Regions from separate parts of the Promicromonospora sp. NPDC110617 genome, predicted to be linked through region 4. Evidence: predicted binding sites of a transcription regulator. Region 4 holds the regulator's gene; each other region holds the start of a gene.
The links. The regulator LexA, encoded in region 4, represses DNA repair genes until DNA is damaged. The targets are predictions, from matches to a motif close to TCGAACANNTGTTCGA.
Positions count from the first base shown of each region.

Region 1 (7,308 bases), on a different contig from region 4:
GTCCCAGGCGTCCACGCCCATGGAGGACACGGCCGCCGCCCTCGGCGACAGCCCGCGCTGGTTCCAGCTCTACTGGTCGTCCGAGGACGCCCTGGTCGAGTCCTTCGTCTCCCGCGCCGAGGCCAGCGGCTGCGAGGCGATCGTCGTCACCCTGGACACCCACGTGCTCGGCTGGCGCACCGCGGACCTCGACCTGGGCTACCTCCCGTTCGCCCGCGCCGAGGGCATCGCCCAGTACCTGAGCGACCCCGTGTTCCGCAGCCTCGTCGAGGCGCGTGTCACGGCGTCGGCGGCGTCGGAACCTGCGCCGTCCAACCGGCCCACGGCCGCCGCCGTCCGCTCGCTGCTGTCCATGGCGCGCCACCACCCGGGCCCCACCCTGCGCAACCTCACCCAGCCCTACGCCCGGGCCGCCGTGGAGACCTTCCTGGACGTCTTCTCCCGCTCGACCCTCACCTGGGCCGACCTCGCCTGGCTGCGCGAGCGCACCACCCTCCCGATCCTCGTCAAGGGCATCCAGCACCCCGACGACGCCCGCGCCGCCCTCGACCACGGCGCCGACGGCATCGTGGTGTCCAACCACGGCGGCCGGCAGGTCGACAACGCCGTCGCCTCGATCGACGCCCTCGGGCCCGTGGTCGACGCCGTGCGGGAGTGGACGGGGGCGTCCGGTTCGGAAGCGGGCGGCGCCGTCCCCGTGCTGTTCGACTCCGGCATCCGCACCGGGGCCGACGTGTTCACCGCGCTCGCCCTGGGCGCCGACGCCGTCCTCCTCGGCCGCCCCTGGGTCTACGGCCTGGCCCTCGCCGGGGCCGACGGCGTCCGCGCCGTCGCCGAGCACGTCCTGGCCGAGCTCGACCTCACGATGGCGCTCGCGGGTGTTTCCGGGACGGACCAGATCGGTCGGCACAACCTGGCGCTCTGACCCGCGGGTCGGTATGAGATCGTGACCGCTCCAGCACCCACGATTCATGCGACCCGGGCAGACTGCGGCCATGACCGACGCCGTACCCGGACCCGACGCGCAGCCTTCCTCGGCGAGCGAGACACCGACGCCCCCGAGGATGGGCCTGGAGCTGCAGGAAGGCGTGCGGATCCCGCGGCGCCGGGTGTTCTCCTGGGCGCTGTGGGACTGGGGCACCCAGCCGTTCAACACCGTGATCCTCACGTTCGTGTTCACGGCCCTGTACCTGACCACGGAGTCGTTCCTCGACCCCTCGGTCGCCGCGCTGGGCGAGGACGACCCGGCCTTCGTGCGCGGGATCGCGGAGCTGACCGCCGGCCTGGGGCTGTGGAACTTCATCGCCGGACTGGCGATCCTCCTGCTCGCCCCGGTCCTGGGCCAGCGCGCGGACGTGTCCGGCCGCCGCAAGGCCTGGCTCGGCGGGGCCACCGCCGCCCTGGTGCTCTGCATGCTCGCGCTGTGGTTCGTCGAGGAGGACCCGGCCTACTTCGTGTTCGGCGCGATCATGATCGCGCTGGGCAGCGTGCTCAGCGAGATCGCCGGGGTGAACTACAACGCGCTGATGGTCTCGGTCGCCACGCCCAAGACCGTCGGCAGGGTGTCCGGCCTCGGCTGGGGCCTGGGCTACGTCGGCGGGATCCTGGTCCTGGCCCTCGTGGTCGTCGCCAACCTCTCGGAGTGGTGGGGCATGCCCACCGACAACGGCCTCGCCTACCGCATCATCGCGGTGTTCTGCGCGATCTGGGCCCTGGCGTTCGTGTGGCCGATCTTCGCGTTCGTCCCCGAGATGCCGGCGTCGAGCGGGCGGCCCAAGGTCGGCTTCTTCGCCAGCTACGTGGTGCTCTTCCGGGACATCCAGGGCCTGTGGCGCACCTCGCGGCGCACGTTCTGGTTCCTGCTGGCGAGCGCGGTCTTCCGGGACGGCCTGGCCGGTGTCTTCGCCTACGGGGCGATCATCGGCAAGGCGAGCTTCGGGTTCACCACGGACCAGGTGATCATCTTCGGCATCGCCGCGAACCTCGTGGCCGGCGTGAGCACCATCCTGGTCGGCCGGGCCGACGACCGGTTCGGGCCCCGCTCCGTCATCCTCGCCACCCTCGGCGTCATCGTCGTCGCCGGCCTCGGCGTCGTGTTCCTGCGTGACCTCGGCCCGATCGTGTACTGGGTGGGCGGGCTCCTGCTGTCCGCGTGCGTCGGACCGGCGCAGGCCGCCTCCCGGTCCTACCTCGCCCGCGTGACGCCCGCCGGCAAGGAGTCCGAGATCTTCGGCCTCTACGCCACGACCGGCCGTGCGACGTCGTGGATGTCGCACGGCCTGTGGACCCTCATCATCGCGATCACGGGCGCGACCATCTGGGGCACCCTCGGGATCATCGCGGTGGTGCTGGTCGGGCTCGTGCTGATGTGGTTCGTGCAGGAGGCACCGGTGGCCGACGCCGGTACGACCGGCGAGCCGACGCCGGACGCGGCTCCGGACGCCACGGGCGTGGTCTAGCGGCCGCGACGGGCGCGGTCTGGCGAGTGCGGTCTGGCGAGTGCGGTTCGGGTGCGATCTAGCGAGTGTGGCCGGCGGTCTGTCGGGCGGCAGCCTGACGGGCCGCCGCCCGTGCGGCGAGCGCGCTCCTGAGGGCGGCCTGGAGCCGGTCGAGATCCGCGAGCTGCCCCAGGTGCCCGAGCTTGTCCGGGTTGATCACGCCCCGGATACCGACGAGCAGGCCGCCGGAGACCTCGAACGACCACGTGCCGATCAGCCCGCCGCCCACGACGTCGTCCGCCACGATGAGCAGGCCGGGCTCGCCGCCCACGAGCGCGCGCTCGAAGTGGAGCGGCGCGCCGCGGCCGATGAAGGCCGCGAGCATCCGCGCGACCGTGACGCGGCCCGCGACAGGGCGGGCGATCGACATGCCCTGGGGCACGTTCCCGCCGCCGTCGCCCGTGAGGACGACGTCCTCGGCCAGGAGCTCCAGGAACGAGTCCACCGCACCCTCCTCGCACGCTGCGAGGAACCGGGACACGAGCTCCTCGGCGCGGGCCCGGTCGCTCGCGGTACGGGGCCGCGCGGGCAGGGCGTGGTGTGCGGGCTGGTCCTGCTCCGCGTGCTGCTCCGCGGGCTGGTCCTGCTCCGCCTTCTGGGCCGCTACGGGGTGCGGTGCTTGGGGCTGTCGTGCCTCGGACTTTCGTGCTTCGGACTGTCGTGTCTCCGACCGCGGCGTCGCTGAATGCGGCGTCTCGGACCGTGGCCCCACGCGCCGCGCGATCCGCCGTCGGGCGCGCGAGGCGAGCTGGCGCGCGGCCACCTCGCTGGTACCGATCACGTCGGCGGCCTCGCTGTGCGGAAAACCGAGCACGTCGTGCAGCAGGAACGCCGCGCGCTCGGACGGCGTGAGGGTCTCCAGCAGCACCAGGAACGCGGTGGAGAGGTCGTCGGCGAGCTCGGCGTGCCGCGCGACGTCCGGCGACGGCGTCGCCATCGCGACCGGCAGCGACGGGACGGGACCGACCAGCGGCTCCGGGAGCCACTCGCCCACGTACTGCTCCCGCCGCACCCGCGCCGAACGCAGCACATCGATGGCGATGCGCGTCGTCACCGTGGTGACGAACGCGTCGGGGTTGCGCACGTCGGGCGCCTGCGAGACGCGCGTCAGCGCCTCCTGCACCACGTCCTCCGCCTCGGCCACGCTGCCCAGCATCCGGTAGGCGACCGCGAACGAGAGCGGACGCAGCCGGGCCAGCGCGGCGTCGTCCAGGACGGCGCCGGTACCGGGCGCGGTGCCGGACGGCGTCGTGCCGGCTGTCGCGTCGGATCTACCGGCAGCCGCGGCGGTCGGCGAGGCCAAGGGCTCGGTCATGCGGACATGCTCTCGCGTCATACCCCTCTGACGGTATCGGGGCGGCAGACGTGACACCTCCGCGCGATCTGCGCCGGATCGAAGAGGGCAGTCCGGGGCTCCGGCCAGAGGAACGTGGGGACGCCCGGAGGAACGCTGGGACGACGCGTGAGCCCTGGTCACCGGGTGCGTACGCTGGCGCGCGTGAGAACTACTGCCCTCGTCGTGCGCTTCCTGCTCGAGCTCGCACTCGCCGCGGGCGCGGGCTACGCCGCCTGGAACCTCGCGGACGGCGGCTGGCGCGTCGCAGCCGTCCTCCTCGCGCCGGCCGTCGTGATCGCGCTCTGGGCGACGTTCCTCTCGCCGAAAGCGCCCGTGGCGGTCCCGGCCTGGGCACAGGTCGTGATGGAGGCTGCCCTCTTCGGCGGCGTCGGATACCTGTGCTGGCGCGCGGGAGCCTCCGCACCCGGCGTGGCGCTCGCGGCCGTGTGGGCGGTCGACCGGCTGGTGCTGTGGCTGACCCGGAACCAGCGCAGCGTGCTGGAACCCGAGCGCGACCCCGGGCCGCGCCGGGCCGACTGAGGCGAGGCGCTGGGCGCTGGGCGCCCGCACGTCCCCGGGTGGGGTGCGACGTGGCCGCTCGACCGGGCTGCTCGACGTGGCTGCTCGACGTGGCTGCTTCTCGAGAGGGCGCAGCGTGGCTGCGCAGGGTGGCGGTTCAGCGTGGCCGTGCAGTGCAGCGTCACGGTTCAGCGTGACCGCATGGCGTCGATCTCGTCGCGGCGGAACAGCACGAGGCGGTCCAGGACGTCGTCCGGCAGCGGCTGGTCCGGTGTGAACCGCACGGTGCCCTTCGACGTCGAGAAACCGGCCAGGTCGGGTGCGAGCGCGTCGATCGCGGGCGGGCTGAACGGGTACAGCCCGATGTGCTTCGCGGTGGCGCGCGCAGAGACCAGCGGGCTGCCCCGGTAGCGCAGGGCGGCCATGCCGTAGCCCATACCCTCCTCGGCGTCCGGCACGAGCTCCAGCGCCCGCGCACGCACGTGCTCGACGGCGTCCTTGGCCGGCCCGTCCAGGCCGGCGATGTACTCGGTGAACTCGCCCATGGCCACAGCCTCGCGAGGTCCGGCAGGTTCCGCGAGGGCAGGGGTGTCGGACGGCGTTGGCGCAGCCCTCGGCGGCGCCCCTCCGGAGTGCGAAGAGTTATCCACAGATTGGAAGTGTGCCTCGCGATGCGTATGAATGTTCGAGACAATGGTGTCAGGCGAACGAGGGGGTGGCACGGTGGACTCGAACGGGATGGCGTCGGGTGGTGTGTCCCCGGGGTCGTTGGAGGTGGTGCTGGCCCGGATCGAGACGGCCGTGGGCGAGCTGGCCGATCTGGTGGCACCGGGTGTGTTGGATGGTTGGGGTGCGCCGACGGTGGCCCGGTTGATGGAGGCGCACACCCGGATCCGGCGGGTGACGGGCCGGTTGGACGGTGTGCGGTTGACCGTGTTGCCGCGGATCGAGGACGACGGTTCGTGGCGCAGTGGTGGTATGTCGCGCACGTTCGCGTCGTGGTTGCGGCTGCGGGAGGGTGTGGCGGCGTCGACGGCCCGTAAGGACGTGGCTATGGCGCGTCGTCTGGCGCAGGCCCTCCCGGTGACGCGTGAGCGTCTGGTCGCGGGGATCCTGGGTGTGGATCATGCCCGGGTGATGGCGGAGGTCGCGCCCACGAGTCAGACGCGTCAGGACGCGTTGGCGTGGCTGATCGACGCTCGCACCGGCGAGCCCACGTCACCGGAGGCGTTCGTGGACACGGTCGCGGTGGATCTGCCCGACCCGGCTGATGACCCGGACGGCTCCCGCACCCGTGACCAGATCACCCAAGTGCTGGAGACCGCGATCTCGGAGGGAACCGTGGTGACGGGTGAGGGTCTGGTCCTGCGGGAGGCGGGGGTGTTGAACGCGGACCAGTTCCGGGTGGTCGCGCGCCGGTTCGCCACGATCATCGACCCGGACACGGACGAGGTGGAGGATGACCGGGCGGCCCGGGGTGAGTTCCTGGACGTGTCCAAGACGTTGGGCGGGTTTCATGTGGCGGGGTTCCTGACCGATGAGCACGGCCTGTTGCTGACCACGGCTTTGAATGGGGTGGTGGGTGCTCCGGCTGCTGAGGACTGCAGGACGCCGGGTCAGCGTCGTGCGCAGGGTCTGGCGGATGTGGCGCGTGTGGTGCTGGATGCGAACGTGGTCTCGCCGGGTGCGTTGATCCGGCCGCACCTGAGTGTCACGGTCTCGTGGTCGGAGCTGGTAGCCCAGGTCACTCGCACGCGTGAGGGCCTGTGCCTGACCTGTGGGCAGAGCGTCCCGGGCCGGCCGGGCGCGTCGCACGCGGGTGCGTTGAACGCGAGCGGGTCGTGCCTGGGGGCGCCGGGTACTGGTGCTGGTCCGGTGATCGTGGCTGGTGCTGGTGCTGGTGCTGGTGCTGGTGCTGGTGCTGGTGCTGGTGCGGGTGCGGGTGCGGGTGCGGGTGGGCTGGGTGCGGGGGCTGGGGTGTCGGGTTCGGGGTTGCTGGCGTCGGGTGGTGCGGTGTTCACGGAGTCTGGTTCTCGGGTGCCGTCGGGGTTGTTGCGTCGGTTGGCGTGTGACAGTGCGGTGACGCGGGTGGTGTTCGGGCCCGATGGTGCGGTGTTGGATGTGGGGCGTGCGCGGCGGACGGTGTCGGGGCAGATGCGGCGTGCGGTGATCGCCCGTGATGGGCGTTGTGTGTTCCCGGGGTGTGATCAGCCGCCGTCGCGGTGCGAGGTGCATCATGCGGTGACGCACTGGGCTGAGGGTGGTGCCACGTCGGTGGCGAACAGTGCGTTGTTGTGCTGGTTCCATCACCAGATGGTTGATGCGCGGGGGATCGCTATGTCCTGGCAGGGCAAGCCCGCGACCGCCAATGTCGGGGGTGTGTTGGTGGAGACGGGGTGGGTCTTCACGGACGCGCGGGGTCACCGTATCCGAGTGCCCGATTCCATCGACCCACCCGCCGACCCACCCATCGACCCACCCGCCGCACCACGGGCCACCGCCGCGTGATGTCCGGTGTCCGCACGGCCACGGCCGCTGTCACCAACAGCGGCCGTGGCCTGATCGACCGCACGCGGAGGGTCAGCGGAGGGTCAGAGTCGCGCCACCGCCGGCCGAGCGTGCTTACCTTCGACCGGCCCTGCTCTGCGCTGCTGCGCCACCCACTGCTGTGCCACGTGCTGCGGTGCCACGCACTGCAGCGTCCCGCGGGGCTCCGTGCGGCCGTCCCACGCTCACGGCACAACCTGCGGAACGTCGACGCGCGTCCTGCCCGCGAGCGCGAGCGCAGTCGCCGCCAGCAGCCCGGTGAGCCCCAGCACGACGGCGTAGGCGGGCAGCCCGGCGACGTCGTACAGGGTCCAGAGCAGGGCGCCGGTCGCGGACGACGCGACGGCGGCCGCGACGGCGTCGGCCACCTGGAGGGCAGACGACGCCGAGCCCTGCTCGTGCGGCGGC
Region 1 covers NZ_JBVKBM010000003.1:494,487-501,794, forward strand. The annotation lists gene ACZ7LE_RS19935 (alpha-hydroxy-acid oxidizing protein) at 1-925, shown strand, start outside; gene ACZ7LE_RS19940 (MFS transporter) at 996-2,459, shown strand; gene ACZ7LE_RS19945 (sigma-70 family RNA polymerase sigma factor) at 2,518-3,813, opposite strand; gene ACZ7LE_RS19950 (YrdB family protein) at 3,997-4,374, shown strand; gene ACZ7LE_RS19955 (iron chaperone) at 4,542-4,898, opposite strand; gene ACZ7LE_RS19960 (HNH endonuclease signature motif containing protein) at 5,077-6,861, shown strand; gene ACZ7LE_RS19965 (MFS transporter) at 7,086-7,308, opposite strand, start outside.
Region 1: the regulator LexA is predicted to act here: its motif matches at 5,027-5,042, upstream of ACZ7LE_RS19960 (HNH endonuclease signature motif containing protein).

Region 2 (7,308 bases), on a different contig from region 4:
CCAGCGTGGTTCGGCTCGTGGCGCGTCCGCTGTCGAGGTCATGTGATGCAGCCTACGACCGGGTTGTTGACGCATCAAGTTCCACGGGGTAGAAATTGACGCATCAAGTTCATCTTGACGCATCAAGTTCACTCGGTCGCTGGCTGAGTCGCGCACCGACCGATCCAGGAAAGGACCATTCCTTGCGCACCACATCGCTCGGCGGGCTCGAGGTATCGCGCCTCGGCCTGGGGGTCATGGGCATGTCCGACTTCTACACCGGGAGGCGGGAGTCCGAGGAGGACGCCGTCCGTACCGTCCGGCACGCCCTCGACCGTGGGGTCACGCACCTGGACACCGCGGAGGTGTACGGGCCCTACACCAACGAAGCCCTGCTCGGCAGGGCGATCAAGGGGCGCCGCGACGAGGTGGTGGTCGCCACCAAGTTCGGCCTCGTGTCCCACACGGGCCGGCCGGGCCCGGACAGCAGACCCGAGAACATCCGGCTCGCCGTGGAGGGTTCGCTACGGCGTCTCGGTACCGACCGCATCGACCTGTACTACCAGCACCGGGTCGACCCGGACACTCCGATCGAGGAGGTCGTCGGCGCCCTGGCCGACCTGGTCGGCGAAGGCAAGGTCCGCCACATCGGCCTGTCGGAGGCCGGCCCCGCCACCATTCGTCGTGCCCACGCGGTCCACCCCCTCGCCGTCGTCCAGAGCGAGTACTCGCTCTGGACCCGGGACCCCGAGGCCGACGTCCTGCCGGTGCTGCGCGAGCTGGGGGTCGGCCTGGTGGCTTACTCCCCGCTGGGGCATGGCTTCCTGACCGGGAACATCCGCTCGCTGGATGGTCTCGACGCGGACGACTGGCGGCGCACCAACCCGCGCTTCACCGGCGGCAACCTGGAACGCAACCTGCGCATCGTGGACGAGGTCCGGGCCGTGGCGACGGAGGCCGGAGCCACCCCGGCCCAGGTCGCCCTGGCCTGGCTCCTGGCGCAGGGCGACGACATCGTCCCCATCCCCGGGACCCGGCGCATCGCGCGGCTCGAGGAGAACCTCGGTGCCGACGGGATCCGGCTCACCCCGGACCAGGTCGGCCGGCTGAACAGCCTGACTCCCGCGTCCGGCGACCGGCACGACCCAGACGGCATGGCCGCCGTCGGCCGGTGAAGCACGACCCCGCAGGGGTCGACTCGACATGCCTTGACCACAGCAGCGAACGGAGCAACACACCATGGCAAGCAACTTGATTCGTGTCGGGATCATCGGCGCGGACGCGCGGGCGAGCTGGGCGGGTGCATCCCACATCCCCGCGCTGGCGGCCCAGCCGCGGCTGGCGCTCGCGGCGGTGGCGACGCGGCGGGAGGAGAGCGCGCGGGAGGCCGCCGAGCTGTTCGGGGCCGGGCGCTGGTACGCGGACCCGTACGACCTGATCGGCGACTCGTCGATCGACCTCGTCACCGTCGCCGTGAAGGTCCCGGCGCACCGTGAACTCGTGCTCGCCGCCCTCGCGGCGGGCAAGGCCGTGTACTCGGAGTCGCCACTGGGCGCAAGCGTCGCGGAGGCCGAGGAGATGGCGGCGGCGGCCGGATCGCTGCATACCGCGATCGGGCTGCAGGGCAGCCTCAACCCGTCGGTGCGCCGGGCGGCCGAGATCATCGCCCGGGGCCGGCTCGGGCGGCTGCTGTCGGCGCGCGTCACCGCGACCACCTTCGGGAACGGCCCGGAATCGGTGAGTGCCTACGAGTACTTCGACAAGGCCGCGGCCGGAGCGGGCTTCATGACGATCGCCGTGGGCCACGTCCTGGACGTCGTCGAGACCGTCCTCGGCGACATCACCGAGATCGACGCGCGGACGGAGCTGCTCTGGCCGGAGGTGAAGCTGCTCGACACCGGCACCCTCACCACCCGTGAGGTCCCGGACCACCTGGACGCCATCGTCAAGACCGCCTCCGGTGCCCCGGTGAGTGTCCAGGTCCTGGCCGGTGTGCCGGTACCCGAGGCCAGGTTCGGCCTGGAGGTCCGTGGCGCCGACGGCTGGCTCAGGCTCACGGGCGACCACCCCGCCGGCGTCCAGGTCGGCGACCTCACGCTGACCTCGAGCGTGGACTTCGAGGTGCCCGACCGCCCGGTCTCCACGGCCACGGGTCCCGCCGCGGCCGAGATCTGGACCGGTGCCTCCATCAACGTGGGGGAGGTGTACGCGAGCCTCGCGCGCGACATGGCTGACGGCACCCGCCACACACCGGGATTCGGTCGGGCCGCGCACAACAGCCGGCTGGTCGCGCGGGTCGAGGAGGCGGCGAGAACGGGAGTGCGGCAGTAGTCCTGGCTACTGCTGTGACCGCACTGGCGCACTCCGGCGGGAGCCGGTTACGCGGCGGGCAGAAGAACGAGCGGACGTCAGCGGCTCCACCTAGCATCGAACAAACGTCCGCTGTAATTGTATGGCTTGAGCAGCATGAGGGTCCTCGGAGGTGTTGTCCGTGGGTAGGCAATGGTCGGACGGCGTTGGGGGCTCGGTACCCGCCGTGTCTGCGGACCCTTTCGTGGACGGCACCATGCCCGACGACGCCTGGCTCGCCGCGCTGTTCGCCGAGTGTGAGGCGCTGTTCGGTGACGATGACGGGCGGCACGGGCTGGACGCACCGCCGGGGCCGGAACGGTGTGACGCCGTGTCCGGCGGCCGGCTGGACTCTCCTGCAGATCTCGGGCCGGTGGCGCTGTGGCCGGACGAGATGCTGCAGGAGGCGCTGACCGAAGCACCAGGCGCCGAGCTGGCGCGGGTGGTCAGCGAGGTCGCGGGGCTGGGTGCCGGACTCCGAGGTGGCGTGGACTCCGCGTTCACCGGCGCCACCGAGGACAGGTCTGGCCCGTTGGCTGCCCTGTCCGACGACATGCTGGCGGATCTCGCGGGCGCGTGTGCCCGGCTGCAGTCGTGGGCGGCTGGAGTCCAGGCATATGCCATGGCGGAGCGGGCCGGGCGTGAGTCGAGCCCGCTGGCTCATCACTCGTTGGTCGGTCAGGTCACGGCGGAGCTCGTGGTCACCCAGGCTGAGGGTTCCGAGGTAGTGGTGCGGGCGGAGTCAGGTGCCGAGCACCCCACGGTGATCAGTGCGCTGGTCGACGGCCGGATCGACGTGAAAAAGGCGCACACGCTGCTGCGGTCGGCTGCTCAGTTGACGGTGGCGGAGCGGGCCGAAGCGATTGCCCGATACCTGCCACAGGCGCCGTACCGCACCTGGCGGTGGCTGCGGAACAAGCTCCTGGCCTTCGCGAAGGCCAGGCACGGGGCGGAGGAGACGGCGCGGGCCGCGGCGTTGGATCGGAATGTTCAGCTGGACCGGGCGGAGAATGACATGGGTTGGTTCTCGGCGTATCTGCCGGCGGTGGATGCTGCGGCGGTGTGGGGTGTCGTGGACGACATGGCGCACCAGTTGCGGTACACGGCGGGTGAGGAGCGGACCCTGGGTCAGCTGCGTGCGGACTGCCTGACGGGGATCGTGACCGGCCGGTTGCTGCCCGGAGACCGGTTCGCGCCGAGGGGCCAGGTCGAGGTCGTCGCACGCACTGGCTCGGATTCCGGAGATGCCGGTCTCGGTCCCGTCTGCTCGTGCGGTGGTCGGGCGCCCGTTGTCCACGAGACGGTCGTGCGGGTGACGCCGACACGGCCGGTCGTCCGGGTCACGGTCCCTGCGAGCGCGCTCCTGGGTCTGGACGACATGCCTGGTGAACTGGACGGGTTCGGATCGGTACCCGCTGAGACTGCACGGCTGATCGCCGACGATGCCACCTGGCAGCGGCTGCTCACCGACCCGGTCACCGGGGTGCTCACCGATTACTCGACCACCACGTACAAGCCGGGCCGGGTGCTCCGGTCTGCGGTCGAGGCCAGGGACGGGACCTGCACCTTCATCGGCTGTGATGCGGTGGCGGTGTCGTGCGACCTGGACCATATCGAGCCCTTCGACCATGAGCGCGACCAGGAAGCTGGTCAGCGCCCAGCCGGGGAGCCTGTGCGCGGGCAGACCCGTGCCGACAATCTCCACGCGCTCTGCCGACGGCACCATCTGCTGAAGACGCACGCGGGCTGGGGTGTCGAGCGGGACCCGAGCACCGGGATCACCACCTGGACCGTACCGGCAGGGCGGGCACATGTCCGTCCTCCGACGGTGCTCGACACCCGGGTCGACCTGGAGGAGGTCGACCCGGACACCAGTCACGACCTGACTCTGCGTGCCCTGACCGGACGCCGACTGCCTCGTGCCTACGCCGCGGCTTCACCAGCGACCGCCTCCTCCGATTCCTCTGACCTCACCGCCCGATCTGGGCCCGGCGATCCTGCTGCCTCAGATCGATCCGGCGAGCCGCCGTTCTGAACCAGAAGACAACTACGTTTCGACCGAGACCGGTCCGGGACTGACCGTGACCCCGGAACCGGCAGCCACCAGACCCCGCCATGACCGCTTGCCCCTCGACCGCGACCCGCCACCGCCGGGAACAACCCGCCCGCGCCGACAGGTTGAGACGGGTGCGCCTCGAACTCAGGGGGCGACCACGCGGCGAGAGGGGCGAGCACATGGGCGAGTCGCGGGACGAAGGGCTGGACGAGCTGATCGGGGCGATACCCGAGGGCTGGTCACGCGCGCAGATCGCTGGGCAGACCTGGGGAGTCACCCGCACCACGCGCGCGGGCGGCAAGGTCGTCTCGTTCGAGGCGGAGCACCTCGGCGGCGCCGAAGGGCTCGGCGCGAACATCTGGTTCACCGCCGACGGCGCCGTGCTCAAGCCGTGCGAGGTCCCGGCAGAGAGCGTGCTGCAGGTCCTGCGCGCCGCGGCGTCATCGCACCGGCCCTGACCTCAGACCTCGACACCCCCGTCCGAGTCCGACGGCAGCTCCGGCTGGCGCAGTCGCACGTACGAGTCGGCCATACGCTCCTCGACGGCTCTCCGGGCCGCGCGGGATCGCCCTCGCTGAGCACGGTCCGCAGCTCCTCGTGCTCCGCGTACCCGACGGTGGGCAAGTCCGGGATGTTGGCGTTGCACGTGCGCAGGAAGAACGCTGGCTGCGGGGCGGTCGGGCGCTCGGGGAGAGCAGTCAGGTTGAAAACGTACACCGACGTACGTTTTGATGAGCGGGCGGCGGAGCCCTCCGTCGTCCGCTGAGGAGAGGCCTTGCCATGCGCTGTCCGACGAGCCCCGACGCCGTCTTCGCCGTCCCCGTGAAGGAGAGCTGACCGGTGGGAGCGCCCAGCCACCTCCGCCGGACGGGCGGCGTCGCCCTGGGGCTCTGCGTACTGGCCGCGGTGGCCGGCTGTGCCTCGGGCGAGGTGGCCTCCGTGCCTGACGATCGGGCGGGCACCGCCGAACGCGTCCTCCAGGTGACCTCGGTGCACGAGGCGACCGGGATGACCCTGCTGGAGGGGCCCACCTTCGGCGAGGACGGCAGGCTCTACCTGGTGGACGTCACGGCTCCGGCCGGCGAGCCCAAGGTCATGGCGGTCGACCTCGACACCCGGGAGGTCGACCCGGTCTTCACCGACACCGCCGGTGCCTACACCTCGGCGCAGTTCAGCCCCGTGGACGGGCGGCTCTACCTCACCGACTACGCGGGCGGGCGGATCGTCAGCATCACCCCCGACGGCGACGACCCCAGGACCGTCGCCGAGGGCCGGGTCAAGGGCCGCGCCATGCACCCCGACGACCTCACGTTCGACGAGGCGGGGAACATGTTCGTCACCGACTCCGCGTACACGCCCTACCCGAGCGGGGAACCGGCGGGCCGGGTGCTGCGGGTCGATGGCGACACGGGTCGGGTGACCGTGCTGGCGGACGACCAGCCGAACCCGAACGGGATCTCGCTCGACGTCGGCGGCGACGCGCTCTGGGTCAGCCACCTCGACGCCAACCGCATCGACCGGCTCGTCCTCGACCAGGACCGGAAGGCGGTCGTCTCGGGGCACACGGCGATCCAGGTCGACGGCGGTGTCGCCCAGACGGACTCGAACGCCGTCGACGCCGCGGGGAACGTCTACCAGGGCATGCACGGCCGCCCGGAGGTCCGGGTGTACGGCCCCGACGGCACGCACCTGACCACGATCTCGATCCCGGCGGAGGACGAGGGCCTGCAGTCCGCGACCAACATCGCGATCCGGCCAGGGGCCACGGACGCCTACGCGACGGTCAGCGGTCCCGCGGGCGGTTTCGTCTACCGGTTCGACGCGCTGGCCGAGGGGACCCGACAGTCGAACGGCGGCTGACCCCGGGGAGCGGCGGCGTCCCTGGGGTCAGCGGTCAGATGGTCTCGGCGATGTGCTTGATGGCGGCGAGACGGCGGTCCCACTCGGTACCGATGGCGTCGAGGCGGCGGGCCACGGCGCTGAGCTCGGTCCCGATGACGCGGTACCGCACCTCGCGGCCGACCTGCACGGTCTCCACCAGGCCGACCTCCTGGAGCACCGCGAGATGCTTCGCGATGGCCTGCCGGGTGACGGGCAGGCTCCGGGCCAGGGCGGACGCCGAGGCGTCGCCCTGGCCGAGGGCGGTCAGGATGCTCCACCGGGTCTCGTCGGCGAGTGCGCTGCACATGGCGACCACGGCTCCGTCCAGGGATGGTCCGGTGCTCATGCCCGGCCCTCGAGGAGGGCGACGAGCTTGTCGAGCTCCCCGTCCCAGCCGCCACGGTGGTCGGTCATGAGCCCCGTCGGGTCGCCGGTGTGCTCGAACCCGGTCTCGACGACGGTGAGCCGGGTGCCGCCGGAGATCGCCTCGAGGGTGAAGGTGAAGACCGTCGAACGCTGCTCGTCGACGGTGTCCGGGAGCGGGCCCTCCTCGTTGCACCAGCGGTAGGAGACCTCCTTCGGGGGCTCGAAGGTCTCGACCCGGATCGGCACCCGGCGCTCGCCGGGCCAGCCGATCGTGCCGAGGGCGCCGGCGCCGGAACCAGTGAGCGTCACCTGGCCGAACCACTGCGAGATCAGCTCGGGTTCGGTGACGGTGCGCCAGACCTTCTCGACGGGTGCGTCGATCCGGATCGTGCGTCGCACGGTGAAGGTGTCGGCGTCGATCACTGCCTGGGGGTTCTGCGTGTTCTCCATGAGCGTTCCCATCTCTGTGTTGTGTCCGTGGTCTGGTACGTCGGCGGTCAGGAGGCGGTGGCGGGTTCGGGTTCTGCGGGCACTTCCGCTTGCGGTGCGAGCGCGGGGCGCAGCGAGCGGGTCACGATCGCGGCGACGACGGACACCGTGGCGAGGACCGCGGCCGTCACGATCGCCGCGGGGACGCCGCCGACGTCGATCGCCTGCCCTCCGGCGAAGGCGCCGAT
Region 2 covers NZ_JBVKBM010000003.1:763,908-771,215, reverse strand. The annotation lists gene ACZ7LE_RS21190 (MarR family winged helix-turn-helix transcriptional regulator) at 1-42, opposite strand, end outside; gene ACZ7LE_RS21185 (aldo/keto reductase) at 183-1,154, shown strand; gene ACZ7LE_RS21180 (Gfo/Idh/MocA family protein) at 1,219-2,310, shown strand; gene ACZ7LE_RS21175 (HNH endonuclease signature motif containing protein) at 2,534-4,363, shown strand; gene ACZ7LE_RS21170 (hypothetical protein) at 4,564-4,842, shown strand; gene ACZ7LE_RS21165 (SMP-30/gluconolactonase/LRE family protein) at 5,324-6,244, shown strand; gene ACZ7LE_RS21160 (ArsR/SmtB family transcription factor) at 6,279-6,611, opposite strand; gene ACZ7LE_RS21155 (SRPBCC domain-containing protein) at 6,608-7,093, opposite strand; gene ACZ7LE_RS21150 (MFS transporter) at 7,129-7,308, opposite strand, start outside.
Region 2: the regulator LexA is predicted to act here: its motif matches at 2,407-2,422, upstream of ACZ7LE_RS21175 (HNH endonuclease signature motif containing protein).

Region 3 (7,308 bases), on a different contig from region 4:
GGGTCGACGTCGTCGAGCTCCACGTGGGTGTCCAGCACCGTAGGCGGGCGCCTGTGCACGCGGCCTGAGGGCGAGGTCCAGGTCGTCATCCCGCTGCCGGCGTCCCGGACGACACCCCATCCTCCGTGCGTCTTCAACAGATGGTGTCGTCGGCACAGAGGCTGCAGGTTGTCGGCGCGGGTCTGCCCAGGCGTGCCGAGCGGCAGCATCGCGGGGTCGAGATCATGGTCGAAGGACACGATGTGGTCCAGGTCGTCCCGGTCTGCAGGATGCTCACAGTGCGGAAACGCGCAGGTTCCGTCGCGCGCGACCACCGCCTGTCGCAGCACCTTCCCCGGTCTGTACGACGCGGTGGAGTAGTCGGTCAGCACCCCGGTCAACGGGTCGGTGACCAGGCGCTCCCAGGTCGCGTCAGCTGCGATCCGACCGGCCAGGTCCGCGGGAACGGGCCCGAAGCCCTCCAGCTCTCCGGGTGCGTCGTCCGGGCCCAGCAGCGCGGTGGCCGGGACCGTGACCCGCACGACCGGCCGGGTCGGGGTGACCCGCACGACCTGGACGGGCGCACGTCCGCCGCACACGCAGTCGTGCGCGCCGGCTGCCGAGCCGTTGGAACCATCCGCACCCGCCTCGGCACCGGCCATCTCACCGACCTCCGTGAACCGGTCGGCGGGCACCAGGCGACCGGTCACGATGCCGGTCAGGCAGTCGGCGCGGAGCTGACCCAGGTCACGGTCCTCGCCTGCGACCCGCTGGAACTGGTGCGCCATGTCGTCGATCACGTTCCACACCGCTGCGGCGTCGGCGGCCGGCAGGTAGGCGGACAGCCAGCCCATGTCGTTCTCCGCCCGGTCGAGCTGGACGTTGCGGCGCTGCGCGGCGATCCGAGCCGTCTCGGCGGATCCGTGCCGCGACTTCGCGAACGCGAGCAGCTTCGACCGCAGCCACCGCCACGTGCGGAACGGTGCCTGTGGCAGGTACCGCGTGATCGCCTCGGCGCGTTCCTCCGTGGTGAGCTGCACGGCGGACCGCAGCAGCGTGTGCGCCTTCTTCACGTCGATCTGCCCGGCGGTCAGGGCCGTGATCACGGTGGGATGGTCGATACCCGACTCGCCGCGCACCACGACCTCCGACGCCTCCGTCCCTGTGACCACCAGCTCGCCCGTCACCTGCGCGACCAGGGAGCTGTGCGCCAGCGGGCTGGTCTCCCTGCGCGCCCGCTCGCCCACCGTCAAGGCCTGGAGGCCGGCGGCCCAGGACTGCAGCCGCCCGCACGCGACCACCAGGTCGCCCAGCGCGTCGTCAGGCAGGTCGAGCAGCAGACCTGCCTCCGGGTCCGTGATCCTCCCCACCACCCGGGCCAGCTCCGCACCCACCGCGCCGGTCAGCGCGGCCCGCACCCGATCGACCGGCCAGGCCGGCAGTCCTTCCCCCACGACCGGTCCCGGGGGGGCCTCGTCCTCCAAGAGCGCAGAGCCCATAACCCTGTACTTCCGTCCGTCGTCCATGCCAGCACCTCCCTGAGCCACACACGCTACCGCGACACTCCAACACTGAGGACGCTTGTTCGAAGTTAGCCTGTCCGAACGCTTGCCTGCCCCGTCTTCTGCCGGCCGCGTAAGATCCGGCACGCAGCACGCCCACCGCGTATCGCCTGCGCGCCGGCCGATCGGACACGTTCGGAGCCCAGGAAATCCCCTCAGCCGATGTCGGTGTCCAGTGGTTGACTCCAGCGCATGACCGACGACCCGCCCTACGAGTTCTCCGCCGACCCCACCCGCATCGACGCGCACCGCGTGCACGAGCTCGTCTCGCGCCACACCTACTGGGCGAAGGACCGCCCGCGCGACGTGATGGACGCCGCCATCGCCGGCTCCCGGCCCTACGGCGTCTACCGGCGGGACACGGGCGAGCAGGTCGGGTTCGCCCGCGTGGTGACCGACGGCGCGACGTTCGCGTGGCTCGCGGACGTCATCGTCGACCCGGACCTGCGCGGGCAGGGCATCGGCAAGCTGCTGGTCGCGGGCGTCGTCGCCGAGCTCGACGAGATCGGCGGACTGCGCCGCACGATCCTCGCGACGGCCGACGCCCACGGGCTGTACGAGCAGTTCGGGTGGACACCGGTCACCGAGGAGTACAAATGGATGGAACGCCCCGGCAGCGCCGCGGGGGCGCCGGCACGTCAACCGGGAGCAGCCACATGAGCCTGTCCGTCGAGATCGGTGACCTCACGCGCGTCGAGGCCGACGCCGTCGTCAACGCCGCCAACTCCCTGCTCCTGGGCGGCGGCGGGGTCGACGGCGCGATCCACGCCGCCGCCGGACCCCGCCTCCTGGAGGCCTGCAGGCGGCTCCGGAACACGACGCACCGCGACGGCCTGGCCGTCGGCGACGCCGTCGCCACCCCCGCGTTCGACCTGCCCGCGTCCTGGGTGATCCACACGGTCGGGCCGAACCTCCACCGCGGTCAGGACGACCCGGCCCTGCTCGCATCGTGCTTCGCGCGGTCGCTCGACGTCGCCGCCGAGCTCGACCTGCGGTCGGTCGCCTTCCCCGCGGTGAGCGCGGGCGCGTACGGCTGGCCGGTGTCCGACGTCGCGCGCATCGCCGTGGTGACCACCCGGAACTGGCTCGCCGAGCACTCCGAGGCGGACCTGCAGGACGTGCGGTTCGTCGTGATCGACGAACGTGTCCAGCGGGCGTTCGACGACGTGCTCAGCTCGTGAGCAGCTTGCGCAGCTCCTCCGGCGTGGTCGCGATCGCCGCGGCGCCCGCTGCCTCCAGCTCCCCGGGCGCGGCGTAACCCCAGGTCACACCCACGGTCGCGACGCCGTGGTGGGCGGCCGCGTGCACGTCGTGCTCGCGGTCACCCACCATGACGACCTGAGCGGCGTCGGCCCCGAGCGCCAACGCGTGCGCCACGGCCCGCTCCACCACGACCTCCTTGCCCTGCACCAGGCCGGCCGTCTCGGCGGCCGCGCCGTGCACGCCGTCCAGCCCGCCCTCGAGGTAACCGTCCAGCCCGAAGTGCTCCACGATCTGCCGGGCGTAGTGCTCGGGCTTGGCCGTCGCGACCAGGAGGGTCAGCCCGGACGCCCGGAGCTCCGCGAGCGCCTCCGGCATGCCGGGGATCACCGAGTTGTCGAACATGCCGTGCACCTCGTAGTCGCTCCGGTAGGCGGTGATCACGGCGTCGGCGTCGGCGTCGGACAGGCCGACCCGGGTCATGCTCGCCCCCAGGGGCGGGCCCACGAAGGTGCGCAGCACCGCGTCGGAGGGGACGTCGAAGCCGGCGTTCGTGAAGCCGGTGCGCAGCGAGGCGATGATGCCGGGCGCCGAGTCGGTGAGGGTGCCGTCGAGGTCGAGCAGGACGTGCGTGGTGCGGGAGGGGAGCGAGAGAGTCACGGCACGAGCGTCGCACAGGTTCAGTGGTGCCCCGCGTGCGCGTCCGCGCCCGGCACGTACCGGGGCCCTGTTCCGGAGGCGGGGGCAGGCCCGCCCCCGCCGTCCTGCCCGCCCCCGCCGTCGTGCCCGCTCCCGCCGTCGTGCCCGCTCCCGTGGTGCTCCGGCACGGTCCCCGGCTCCTGCCCCGGTCCGACGACGACGAACTGCCCCATCATTCCCGCGTCCTCGTGCAGCAGCATGTGGCAGTGGAACATGTAGGGCACGTCCGGGTCGGTGTAGTCGTCGAACCGCATGAGCAGCCGGTAGGTGCGCTGCGGCTCCAGGTACACGGTGTCCTTGGGCCCGGCGAGCTCCGGGGGCGGCGGGTCGCCGTCGACCGACAGGATGCGGAACTGGACGTCGTGCACGTGGAAGCTGTGCGGCATCGGCACGATGCTGCGCACCTCCCACACCTCGGTGTCGCCGACGGTGGCGGCCTCGTCGATGCGGCCCATGTCCATGGTCCGCCCGTTGATGCGCCGGTCGTCGAGCTCGAACTCGCGCGTGACGGCGACGTCGGACTCCCGCAGTGCATCGGCGGTGGCGTGGGCGGACGGCGTCCAGGCGGGCTCGGGCGCCGGCGTGAGCCGGTCGGCGGCGCGTAGCTCCAGCACGTCGAACGCGTCGTTGCCGCCCATCGCGAACGGGACGACGACGCCGCCCAGGTCGGCCTCGAACGAGTGCAGGCGGGTGGTCTCCCCCGGCGCCATGCGCACGACGACCTCGGCGCGCTCGCCGGGCGCGAGCCGCACCTGCTCGAGCCGGACCGGCGCGTCGAGCAGCCCGCCGTCGGTCGCGACCAGGTCCATCTGCCGGTCCGGGAAGCCGAGCTGGTAGGTGCGCGCGGTCGACCCGTTGAGCAGGCGCAGGCGCACCCGCTCGGTGGTCACCTCGTGGTACGCGCCCCGCGTGCCGTTGGCCAGGACGATCCCGCCGAGTGTGCCGGGTTCGCTGCCGTTGTCCTCCAGCTCGAGCTGGCCGTCGTCGTCGAGGATCTTGTCCTGCACGATCACCGGCACGTCGTCGACGCCGTACTCCTGCGGCAGGTCGGCGCCGCGGGACGCGTCGTCGTCGAGGAGGAAAAGGCCCGCCAGGCCGCGGTAGACGTGCTTCTCCGTGGCGCCGTGCGGGTGCGGGTGGTACCAGAGGGTGGCGGCGGGCTGATCGATCCGCCAGGTCGGGCGCCAGGTGGCGCCCGGCTCGACCTTCTGGTGCGGCCCGCCGTCCATGGCGGCGGGCAGGTGCATGCCGTGCCAGTGCACGCTGGTCAGCTCGGTCAGGTCGTTGGTGACCTCGACGGCGACACGTTCGCCGCGTTCGGCGCGCAGGGTCGGCCCCAGGTAGGAGCCGTCGAAGCCCCAGGTGCGGGTCTCGACGCCGGGTACCAGCTCGGTGGTGCCCTCCTGCGCGGTGAGCGAGAAGACGCGCGTGCCGTCCACGACCCGCGACGGCGCCAGGGGCGGGATCGCGAGCTCGTTCGTGAACTCGACCTCGTCCACCGGGGTGACCGAGCCGGGGACCAGGGCGCAGCCGGCGAGCGCGAGCAGCGGGACCGCGAGCGCCGCGAGGCGCGCGGCCGGGCGGCGGGCGCCGGCGCGCCTCATCGGGCACCCCCGCGCAGGCGCTGCACGCCCGCGGCGACGAGGCCGGCGAGTGCGCCCCACAGGGTGTCGAAGGCCAGGGCCGGGACGAGGGTCCATGCCGGCCCACCGCCGGGGCCGAAGCCGGAGAGCACCGGGACGAGCGTGCCGATCACGGTGGCGACCAGCCCGTAGGCCAGGCCGGTCAGGGTCAGGGTGAGCACGGGGCGGGGTACGCGGCCCAGCCCGACGACGCCGATCCAGACGGCGGCGGTGAGGCCGATGATCGTCAGTGCCCGGGGTGCGCCGGTGCCGAGCGCGCCCGTCAGGCCGGTGAGCGGCCAGAGCAGGGCCAGCGCGGAGAGGCCCGCGACGAGCGTCCAGGAGACCGTGCCGGGGCGGGGCGCCGACGCCGGGCGTGCGAGGGGTGGCTGGGCCGGCGTGGGTTCGGACGGCGGCTGCCCGGGATGGTGTGGTGAGGTCATGCCCCGACGGTGCCCGCCGGGCCCGCCCCGCCACATCGGCCCGGGAGCGTCTCTGGGTGTCGCCCGGAGGCGACACGACCCTGAGACCGTGGTCTGATGCCTCAGGGGCGGGCCGTCCGTAGGGTGTCGGTGTGCCCGAGCAGAGCGACGTCCCGCGGTCCGTCGACCCACGCCTGGCCGTCGACCCACGCGTGACGGTCGACCCACGGATCACCGTGGACCCACGCGTCGTCGACGTCGCCCTGGCGATCGCCATGGCGCTGGTGGTCGCGGTCGTGATCGCCGCGGATCCGGACGCGGCGCGGCACGCGGGGCCGGGGGCGTACCTGTTCGCGGTGGGTTTCGGGGCGCTGGTGCTGCTGCGGCGTCGGATGCCGCGCACGATGGTGGTGCTCACCGTGCTGGGCGTCTTCGCCTACTACACGTTCCAGTTCGCGCCGATCGGCATGGCGCTGCCCGCGGTCGCGGCGCTGTACTCGGCGGCGGAGATGCGCCGGACCGGCTGGGCGGTCGGCGGGGGCGCCGTGCTGGTCGCCGTCGCGACCTACTACCGGGTGACGGGCACCGAGGAGGAGTACCTGACGCCGTACGACCTGGTCACGAACCTCGCGCTGGTCGCGGCGGCGATCGCGCTGGGCGTCGCGGTGCGGCTCTCGCGGGAGGCGCGCGTGCACGAGGCGCACGAGGCCGAGCAGCGGCTGCAGGCGGAGCGGCTGCGCATCGCGCGGGACCTGCACGACGTGGTGGGGCACAACCTGTCCGTGATCGCCCTGCACTCGGGCGTCGCCGCGGAGGCGGTGGGGCGGGACGACGACGCCGCCCGGGGCGCGCTGCACCACGTCCGGGAGGCGACGTCGGGCACGCTGCGCGAGCTGCGCTCGACGGTGCGGGTGCTGCGCGCGCCGGTGGGTGCCTCCGCGGGTCCGCCAAGACCGGGAGCCGCACCGCCCGGGGCTGCGGCGCCGGAGGTCACGCCGACCGGCCTGGGCGGTGTCGACGCGCTGGCGGCGTCGGCCCGGGCGGCGGGCCTCGCGGTCGACGTCACGCTCGACGTGCCGCCCGGCACGCTCGACGGCGCGATCGGCGCCGCCGCCTACCGGATCGTCCAGGAGTCGCTGACCAACGTGCTGCGGCACGCGGGCGCCGCGCGCGTGGCGGTGTCCGCGCGGGTCGACGGCGACCGCCTCGCCCTGCGGGTCTCCGACGACGGCCGGGGTGCCGGGCGCGACGTCGTCGCCGGGTCCGGCATCTCGGGGATGCGCGAGCGGGCGACCCTGCTCGGTGGCACCCTGACCACGGGTGACGCCCCGGACGGCGGTTTCCTCGTCGTCGCCGACCTGCCCCTGCGACTGGAAGGTTGAGACCGGCCATGATCCGGATCGTGCTGGTGGACGACCAGGAGCTCGTGCGCGCGGGCCTGCGGGCCCTCGCGGAGAGCGACGGCGACATCACGGTGGTCGGTGAGGCCGCCGACGGGCTCGCGGGGGTCTCGCGGGTGCGGGAGCTGCGCCCCGACGTGGTGCTGATGGACATCCGGATGCCCCGCCTGGACGGTCTGGCCGCGACCCGGGAGATCGTCGCGGACCCCGCGCTGGCGGGCACCCGGGTGCTGGTCCTGACCACGTTCGACGAGGACGAGCACGTGTTCGAGGCCGTCCGGTCGGGCGCGGCCGGCTACCTGCTCAAGGACGTGGCCCCGGCCGAGCTGCGGCGCGCCGTTCGTGTGGTCGCGGCGGGCGACGCGCTGCTCGACCCGGCCGTGACCGCCACGGTGCTGCGCGCCGTCGCCGCCGGACCGGCGCC
Region 3 covers NZ_JBVKBM010000002.1:373,977-381,284, forward strand. The annotation lists gene ACZ7LE_RS12500 (HNH endonuclease signature motif containing protein) at 1-1,433, opposite strand, end outside; gene ACZ7LE_RS12505 (GNAT family N-acetyltransferase) at 1,734-2,201, shown strand; gene ACZ7LE_RS12510 (O-acetyl-ADP-ribose deacetylase) at 2,198-2,722, shown strand; gene ACZ7LE_RS12515 (HAD hydrolase-like protein) at 2,712-3,401, opposite strand; gene ACZ7LE_RS12520 (multicopper oxidase family protein) at 3,422-5,044, opposite strand; gene ACZ7LE_RS12525 (hypothetical protein) at 5,041-5,505, opposite strand; gene ACZ7LE_RS12530 (sensor histidine kinase) at 5,637-6,866, shown strand; gene ACZ7LE_RS12535 (response regulator transcription factor) at 6,875-7,308, shown strand, end outside.
Region 3: the regulator LexA is predicted to act here: its motif matches at 1,553-1,568, upstream of ACZ7LE_RS12500 (HNH endonuclease signature motif containing protein).

Region 4 (7,308 bases):
TGCGCGGCTCGCTCGGCGTGCTCCAGGGTGGCCTCCTGGTCACCCTGGTGCTCGCCGGGCTCGGGCCGATCCTCTGGCTCGCCAAGGCGGCCGTCACCCCGACGCAGGACACCCTGCGCCAGCCGCTCGGCCTCTTCCCGAACGGGATCGACTGGGCCAACCTCACCACCGCGTGGGGCCGCGCCGAGATCGACCACTACTTCGTCAACACGCTGATCCTCGCGGTGGGGGCCTGGTTCTTCCAGCTCCTGGTCGCGACGACGGGCGGCTACGTGCTGTCCGTGCTGCGGCCCCGGTACGGCAACCTGATCTTCGGCCTCGTGCTGGCGACGCTCTTCGTGCCGGCGGTCGTGCTGCTCGTCCCGCTGTACCTCACGATCCTCGACGTGCCGCTGCTGCACATCAGCCTGCTCAACACCTTCTGGGCGGTCTGGCTGCCGATGGGCGCCAGCGCGTTCAACGTGCTGCTCGTCAAACGGTTCTTCGACGGCCTGCCCCGCGAGGTCTTCGAGGCCGCGCGGGTCGACGGCGCCGGACCCTTCCGGCTCCTGTGGTCCGTCGTGCTGCCCATGTCCAAGCCCATCCTCGGCGTCGTCTCGGTGTTCGCCGTGATCGCCGCCTGGAAGGACTACCTCTGGCCGCTGCTGGTGCTGCCCGACCCGGACAACCAGCCGCTGTCCGTCCGCCTGCCCGCGATCGCGCCCTACCTGGAGCTCGACGTGTTCCTCGCGGCGCTCGCGATCTCGACGGTGCTGCCCATCGCACTGTTCCTGGCGTTCCAGCGCCTGTTCCTCAGCGGAGCGGGCCTGGGTGGGGCCGTGAAGGGGTAGCCGGGGACGGCGTCCGGCGGCGCTCGGACCTGTGGACGAGGCAGGGTGGATGTCGGTGGTCCGGCCTAGGATCGAGCGTGTGACCAGCCTTCCCGACGCACCCGCCGCAAGCACCGATTCCGCCGAGATTCCCGAGGTGGAGGAGCTGCTCGATCTCGCCGTCGGACAGCTCGGTGGCGGGCGCAGAGAGGGCCAGCACCGCATGGCCGTCGCGGTCGGCGAGGCGATCGACAAGGGCGAGCACCTGCTGGTGCAGGCGGGCACGGGTACGGGCAAGTCGCTCGGGTACCTGGTGCCCGCCGTCCGGCACGCCGTGGCCGCGCAGAGCAAGGTCATCATCTCCACCGCCACGCTCGCCCTGCAGCGGCAGGTCATCACGCGTGACCTGCCGCTCGTGGCGAAGGCCGTCGCGCCGGCGCTGCCGCGCGAGCCGCGCATCGCGCTGCTCAAGGGCTGGCACAACTACCTGTGCGTGCACAAGGTGGGCGGCGGCTACCCGGAGGACGAGACCACGCTCTTCGACCTGCCCGGCGGCGAGGACCACCCCAAGACGGAGGAGGCCTCGGGCGGGGCCGGCCGGTCACGGCGGAGGGACGACGGCGCCTCGCTCGCCGACCACGTCCGGCGCCTGCACGAGTGGGCGGGCGAGACCGAGACGGGCGACCGGGACGACCTCGTGCCGGGCGTCCCGGAGCGTGCCTGGCGCCAGGTGTCCGTCACGGCCATGGAGTGCCTGGGCGGCAAGTGCCCCATGCTCGCGGAGTGCTTCCCGGACAAGGCCCGGGCCGCCGCCCGCGAGGCGGACGTGGTGGTCACCAACCACGCGATGCTCGGCATCGCGGCGACGGGCAGCCCGGGTGTGCTGCCGGAGCACGACGTCGTGGTGGTCGACGAGGCGCACGAGCTCACCGACCGCGTGACGTCGTCGGCCACCGTGGATCTGTCCATGGCGTCGGTGGAGAGCGCGGCGCGGCTGGCCCGGCGGCACGCGGGCACCAACACCGACACCCTGGACGCGGCGGCGCAGAGCCTCGGCACCCTGCTGGTCACCGCGCCGGCCGAGCGGTTCCCGAGCGGCCTGCCGGACGAGCTGCGCCTGGCGGTCGGCGCGGTGCGGGACGCCGCGCGCGAGGTGCTGAGCACCCTCAAGCCCGAGGGCGGCAAGGGCGCGCCGGGCAAGGACGCGGGCCAGCCCGACCCGGGCCTGAAGATGGCCCAGGGCGCCATGCTCCAGCTCTTCGAGACGGCCGAGCGGATGGCGGCGCAGGACACGACCGCCGACGTGCTGTGGTGCTCGCGCCCGGACAACGGCTGGGGCGGGTTCGGCGACAACGTGACGCGCCTGCACGCCGCGCCGCTGCACGTGGCCGGCCTGATCCGTACGCACCTGCTGGGCGAGTCGACGGGCGTGTTCACCTCGGCGACGCTCGCGCTGGGCGGCACGTTCGACGCCGTGGCCGGGACGCTCGGCCTCAACGGTGCGGACGCCCCACCGTGGCAGGGTCTCGACGCGGGCAGCCCGTTCGACTACCCGAAGCAGGGCATCCTCTACATCGCGCGGCACCTGCCGGCCCCCGGCCGCGAGCCCACCACCGAGGCGCAGCTCGACGAGATCGCCGAGCTCATCACGGCCGCCGGCGGCCGCACGCTCGGCTTGTTCTCGTCCCGGCGCGCCGCGAACGCCGCCGCCGAGGCCATGCGGGAGCGGCTCGACTTCCCGATCCTCGCGCAGGGCGACGACCAGCTCCCGACCCTCGTGCGCGAGTTCGCGGAGGACCCGGCCACGTGCCTGTTCGGCACGCTGTCCCTGTGGCAGGGCGTCGACGTGCCGGGGCCGTCCAACCAGCTCGTGCTCATCGACCGCATCCCGTTCCCACGCCCGGACGACCCGGTCAAGGCGGCGCGCGCCCGCGCCGTCGAGCAGGCGGGCGGCAACGGGTTCATGGCGGTCTCGGCGCAGCACGCGGCGCTGCTGCTCGCGCAGGGCGCGGGACGCCTGGTGCGCAGCATGGACGACCGGGGCGTCGTGGCGGTCCTCGACCCGCGGCTCGCGACGGCGCGGTACGCGTCGTTCCTCACCCGGTCGATGCCCGGGTTCTGGCCCACCACCGACCCGAAGCTGGTCCGCGCCGCGCTCGCCAGGCTCGACACATAGCCTGAGGGCATGGCAGCCCCCTCCGACGTCACCGCAGCCCAGCCCGCCGGATCCCGCACCACCAAGATCGCCGTGGTGGGCGCGGGGGCCGTGGGATCGACGCTCGCCTTCGCGGCGCTGACCCGCGGCTCGGCCCGCACCATCGCCCTGCTCGACATCGATCGGCAGAAGGTCGACGCCGAGGTGCTGGACCTGCAGCACGGGCTGATGTTCACGTCCCAGGCGCACGTGATCGGCTCGGACGACCCGGCGGTGTGCGAGGGGGCCGACGTCGTGGTGGTCACGGCCGGCGCCAAGCAGAAGCCCGGACAGAGCCGCGTCGACCTCGCCGAGGCGACGATCGGGCTGATGCGCACCATCCTGCCGGGCCTGGTCGAGGTCGCGCCGGACGCGACCTACCTCATGGTGACCAACCCGGTGGACGTGGTGACCTACGCGGCCCTGAAGATCTCAGGCCTGCCGCGCGAGCGGCTCTTCGGCAGCGGCACCGTGCTCGACTCGTCACGGCTCCGCGTGGTGCTCGCGGAACGGTGCGGGGTGGCCGTCGGGAACGTGCACGCCTACATCGCCGGGGAGCACGGCGACTCCGAGATCGCGCTGTGGAGCTCCGCGTCGATCGGCGGCGTGCCGCTGCTCGACTGGGTGCCGGTCGGCGGCGCCGCGCCCCTGGACGCCGCGGTCCGCGCGGAGGTGCACCACGAGGTGGTCGACTCGGCCTACCGGATCATCGCGGGCAAGGGCGCCACGAACTACGCCGTGGGCCTGGCCGCGACCCGCATCATCGAGGCGGTGCTCAAGGACGAGCGTCGGATCATGCCGGTGTCCTCGCTGCTGGACGATTACCACGGCATCAGCGACGTCTGCCTGTCGGTGCCGTCCCTGGTGGACCGGCGAGGAGTCACCGACACGGTGCGCGTGCCGATGTCGGACGACGAGCTGGCCGGCCTGCGCGCGTCGGCGGAGAGCGTGCGCGCGGTGCAGAAGCGGTTCGGGTTCTAGGTCCCGACGCGCTCGACCAACGAGAACAGGCTCGACCAGCGACTGCTGGTCGAGCCTGTTCTCGTTGGTCGAGCCTGTCGAGACCTCAGAGGCTGCGCAGCACCGCGACGACGCGGCCCAGGATCTGCGCCTCGTCACCCGGGATGGGCTCGTAGGCCGGGTTCTGCGGCAGCAGCAGCACGTGCCCGTCGGTCTGCTTGAACGTCTTGACCGTGGCCTCGCCGTCGATCATGGCGGCGACGATCTCGCCCTGCTCGGCGACGTTCTGGCGGCGCACCACGACCCAGTCGCCGTCGCAGATCGCGGCGTCGACCATCGAGTCGCCCGCGACCTTGAGGAGGAACAGCTCGCCGTCACCCACGAGCTGGCGGGGGAGCGGGAAGACGTCCTCGACGACCTGCTCGGCGAGGATCGGCCCACCGGCCGCGATGCGACCGACGAGCGGCACGTACGACGGCGGCGGGGTGCTCGCGTCGTCCGGCACCGAACCGCCCCAGTGCACCTGGCCGCTACGCCGCGGCTCGGGCCAGTGGATCTCGCCGCGCGTCGGCTTCTCGACCTGCTCGGCCAGGGGCTCGACGAGCTCCATGGCGCGCGGCCGGTTGGGGTCGCGGCGCAGGAAGCCCTTCTTCTCCAGCATCTGGAGCTGGTGCTTGACGCTCGACGGGCTGGCCAGCCCGACGGCCTCGCCGATCTCGCGCATCGACGGCGGGTATCCGCGCGTCTCGAACGACTGCCGAATCGTGTCCAGCACAAGGCGCTGCCGCTCGGTGAGGCGGTCTGCCGGCGAGATCGCGTGCACGTCGGCGACCGCCCCGTCGCCCGGCGCGTCCAACGTGGCGACACCCGAGAGTGCCGTGTCGACGGCTCTCGTGTCGCTGGTCCCGTCCCGTCCCGTCATGCCCGTGCCCCTCCCGTTCCGACAAATGTTCTCCTGTGCGCTGCCCACTCTAGATCACAAATGTGCTCGGCTCAAACGAATGTTCGAGCGTGTCTCGACTTCTACGGTGTCCCGTGCTACACAATGGTACGAGCGTTCGACGAACGTGTGTATGACGGACAAGAGTTCGAGTCACCTTTCGAGGAGGGGCCATGGGGGACGTGATCCCGCTGCGGCAGTACACGTCGGCGTACGGGCCGGCGTATGCGACGGCGTCCGGATCGAGCACGGTCCGGGCCTACCGGCCGGGCACCGCATACACCCCGGGCCGGGCGTCCGCACCGCCCCGGCCCCGTCCGGCGGCTCACTCGTACGCGCCCCGCGGGCCGCGCACGGTCGCCGACCGGCTCGGGCTCGCCGGGCTGCGGCTCACGCGGCGCGGCCGGGTCGTGCTGGTGCTGCTGGCGATGCTCGTGATCGCCCCGATGGCGACGTGGGGAGCGACCGCCGTCGCCAGCGCGCCGGGCGAGCCCACCGAGGTCCGCGTGCACGCGGTGCAGCCGGGGGAGACGCTCTGGGGCTTCGCCGAGCAGGTCGCGAGGCCCGGGGAGGACGTGCGGCAGGCGGTCGCGCGTCTGCAGGACCTCAACGAGATGACGTCGGGCACCGTGCGCGTCGGCGAGCTCCTCCTGCTCCCGAAGGACTGACCGGAACGCCCTCGAAAAGTGGCCGGACGCCCCGACGAAGTGGACGGAGGCCACGATTCGCCGTCAAATGTTGCGGCGATGTTGCATGGGGGTGGTTTGCCCGCTTACGGTCGGGGCGCGACCGGATCTCTCCGGTCCGTGGCCGACCACGCAGGAGTCAGCATGCACTGCCCGTTCTGTCGCCACGCCGACTCGCGCGTGGTGGACTCGCGGACCGCCGACGACGGCCTGTCGATCCGGCGCAGGCGGCAGTGCCCGAACTGCAACCGGCGGTTCACCACCGTCGAGACGGCCAGCCTGTCGGTGGTCAAGCGGTCCGGCGCGACCGAGCCGTTCAGCCGCGACAAGGTCGCCGCGGGCGTGCGCAAGGCCTGCCAGGGCCGCCCTGTCAGCGACGACGACCTGGCCATCCTGGCGCAGCGGGTCGAGGAGACCCTGCGGAGCAACGGCAGCGCCGAGATCGACGCGTACGAGGTGGGCCTCGCGATCCTCGGCCCCCTGCGCGAGCTCGACGAGGTCGCCTACCTCCGGTTCGCGAGCGTCTACCAGTCGTTCGACTCGCTCGAGGACTTCGAGAGCGCCATCACCTCCCTGCGCGCGGAGCGCGCCGAGCGCGCTGCCGCCCAGGCCTAGCTGCGCCCCCGTCGCTGACGGGGTGAGAAAAGCGATTGGCACCTGGCGGCGCCGTGGGGCAGGCTGGGGCCGACGACGGACCCGATCGAGGGACCCCCGAAACAGGAGGAGGTGATCGGTGTGACGGACGAGAAGCCTGGTGCCGAGGAGGCAGTGGCTCAGGACGCTGAGGCGCCCAAGGCCGCGACCGCGCCGAGCGTGGACGCGAAGGCGCGGTTCAAGGAAGCGCTGGACCGGAAGAACGCCGCACGCGGCCGTTCTGCCGCCGGTGGCGAGAACACGGGTGCTGTGCACGGTTCGGAGACGACGGGCCCAGTCCAGAAGATGTTCCGCCGCAAGTCCGGCTGAGCCTGCTCGACCGAGGCCGCCGACCGGGTGTCTGACCTGGTCGGCGGCCTTTGCCGTGCGCGCCCCGGAGGTCTGACGACCGCCGCGCACGCGCCGGGATGCTCGTCCGGTCAGTCGGCACCGTGCACACCGAGCACGCCGGCCACCAGGGCGTCCCCGACCTCCGAGCGCATGTACAGGACCGACCGCCCATGGCGCGCACTGGTGAGCAGGCCCGCGTCCCGCAGCGCGCGCAGGTGCTGGTTGACGGCGGACGTGGTCACCCCGAGCCGTCCCGACAGCTCCGTCGACGACGCCGGCGTCGCCAGGACCGTGAGCAGGCCGGCACGTGTCGCGCCCACCAGCCCCGCGAGCGCTCTCGGCGAGCGGCGGGGCTCCGCCTGCCAGAGTGTCCCCACGCCGCGCGCGCCGTACATGATCACGGGCGGCTCGTCGGGCGAGATCGGGGTCGTCGCGCCCCGGGTGAACAGCGTCGGCACCAACGTGAGCCCTTCGCCCGTGGTGGGTCGGCGGAACCGGGCGTCGGAGCCCAGGCGCACGCGTACCACGCCGTCGACCAGCCGCACGCGGTCGCTGAGGTCGGCGAACATCGACGCCGTCCCGTAGGCGGAGATGACCTGTCCACGGTGCACGATGTCGGCCTGCAGCACGGCCCGCATGCGCGGCCACCAGGGCTCGAAGCAGGTGTGCCAGTACGTCCGCAGCGCTGTCGCGATGCGGTCACGGACCGTCCCGGGATCGCCGCGCAGCGGCGCC
Region 4 covers NZ_JBVKBM010000001.1:2,213,305-2,220,612, forward strand. The annotation lists gene ACZ7LE_RS09725 (carbohydrate ABC transporter permease) at 1-830, shown strand, start outside; gene ACZ7LE_RS09730 (ATP-dependent DNA helicase) at 880-2,985, shown strand; gene ACZ7LE_RS09735 (L-lactate dehydrogenase) at 2,995-3,984, shown strand; gene lexA (transcriptional repressor LexA) at 4,070-4,885, opposite strand; gene ACZ7LE_RS09745 (LysM peptidoglycan-binding domain-containing protein) at 5,077-5,571, shown strand; gene nrdR (transcriptional regulator NrdR) at 5,734-6,204, shown strand; gene ACZ7LE_RS09755 (DUF5302 domain-containing protein) at 6,325-6,552, shown strand; gene ACZ7LE_RS09760 (ArsR/SmtB family transcription factor) at 6,663-7,308, opposite strand, start outside.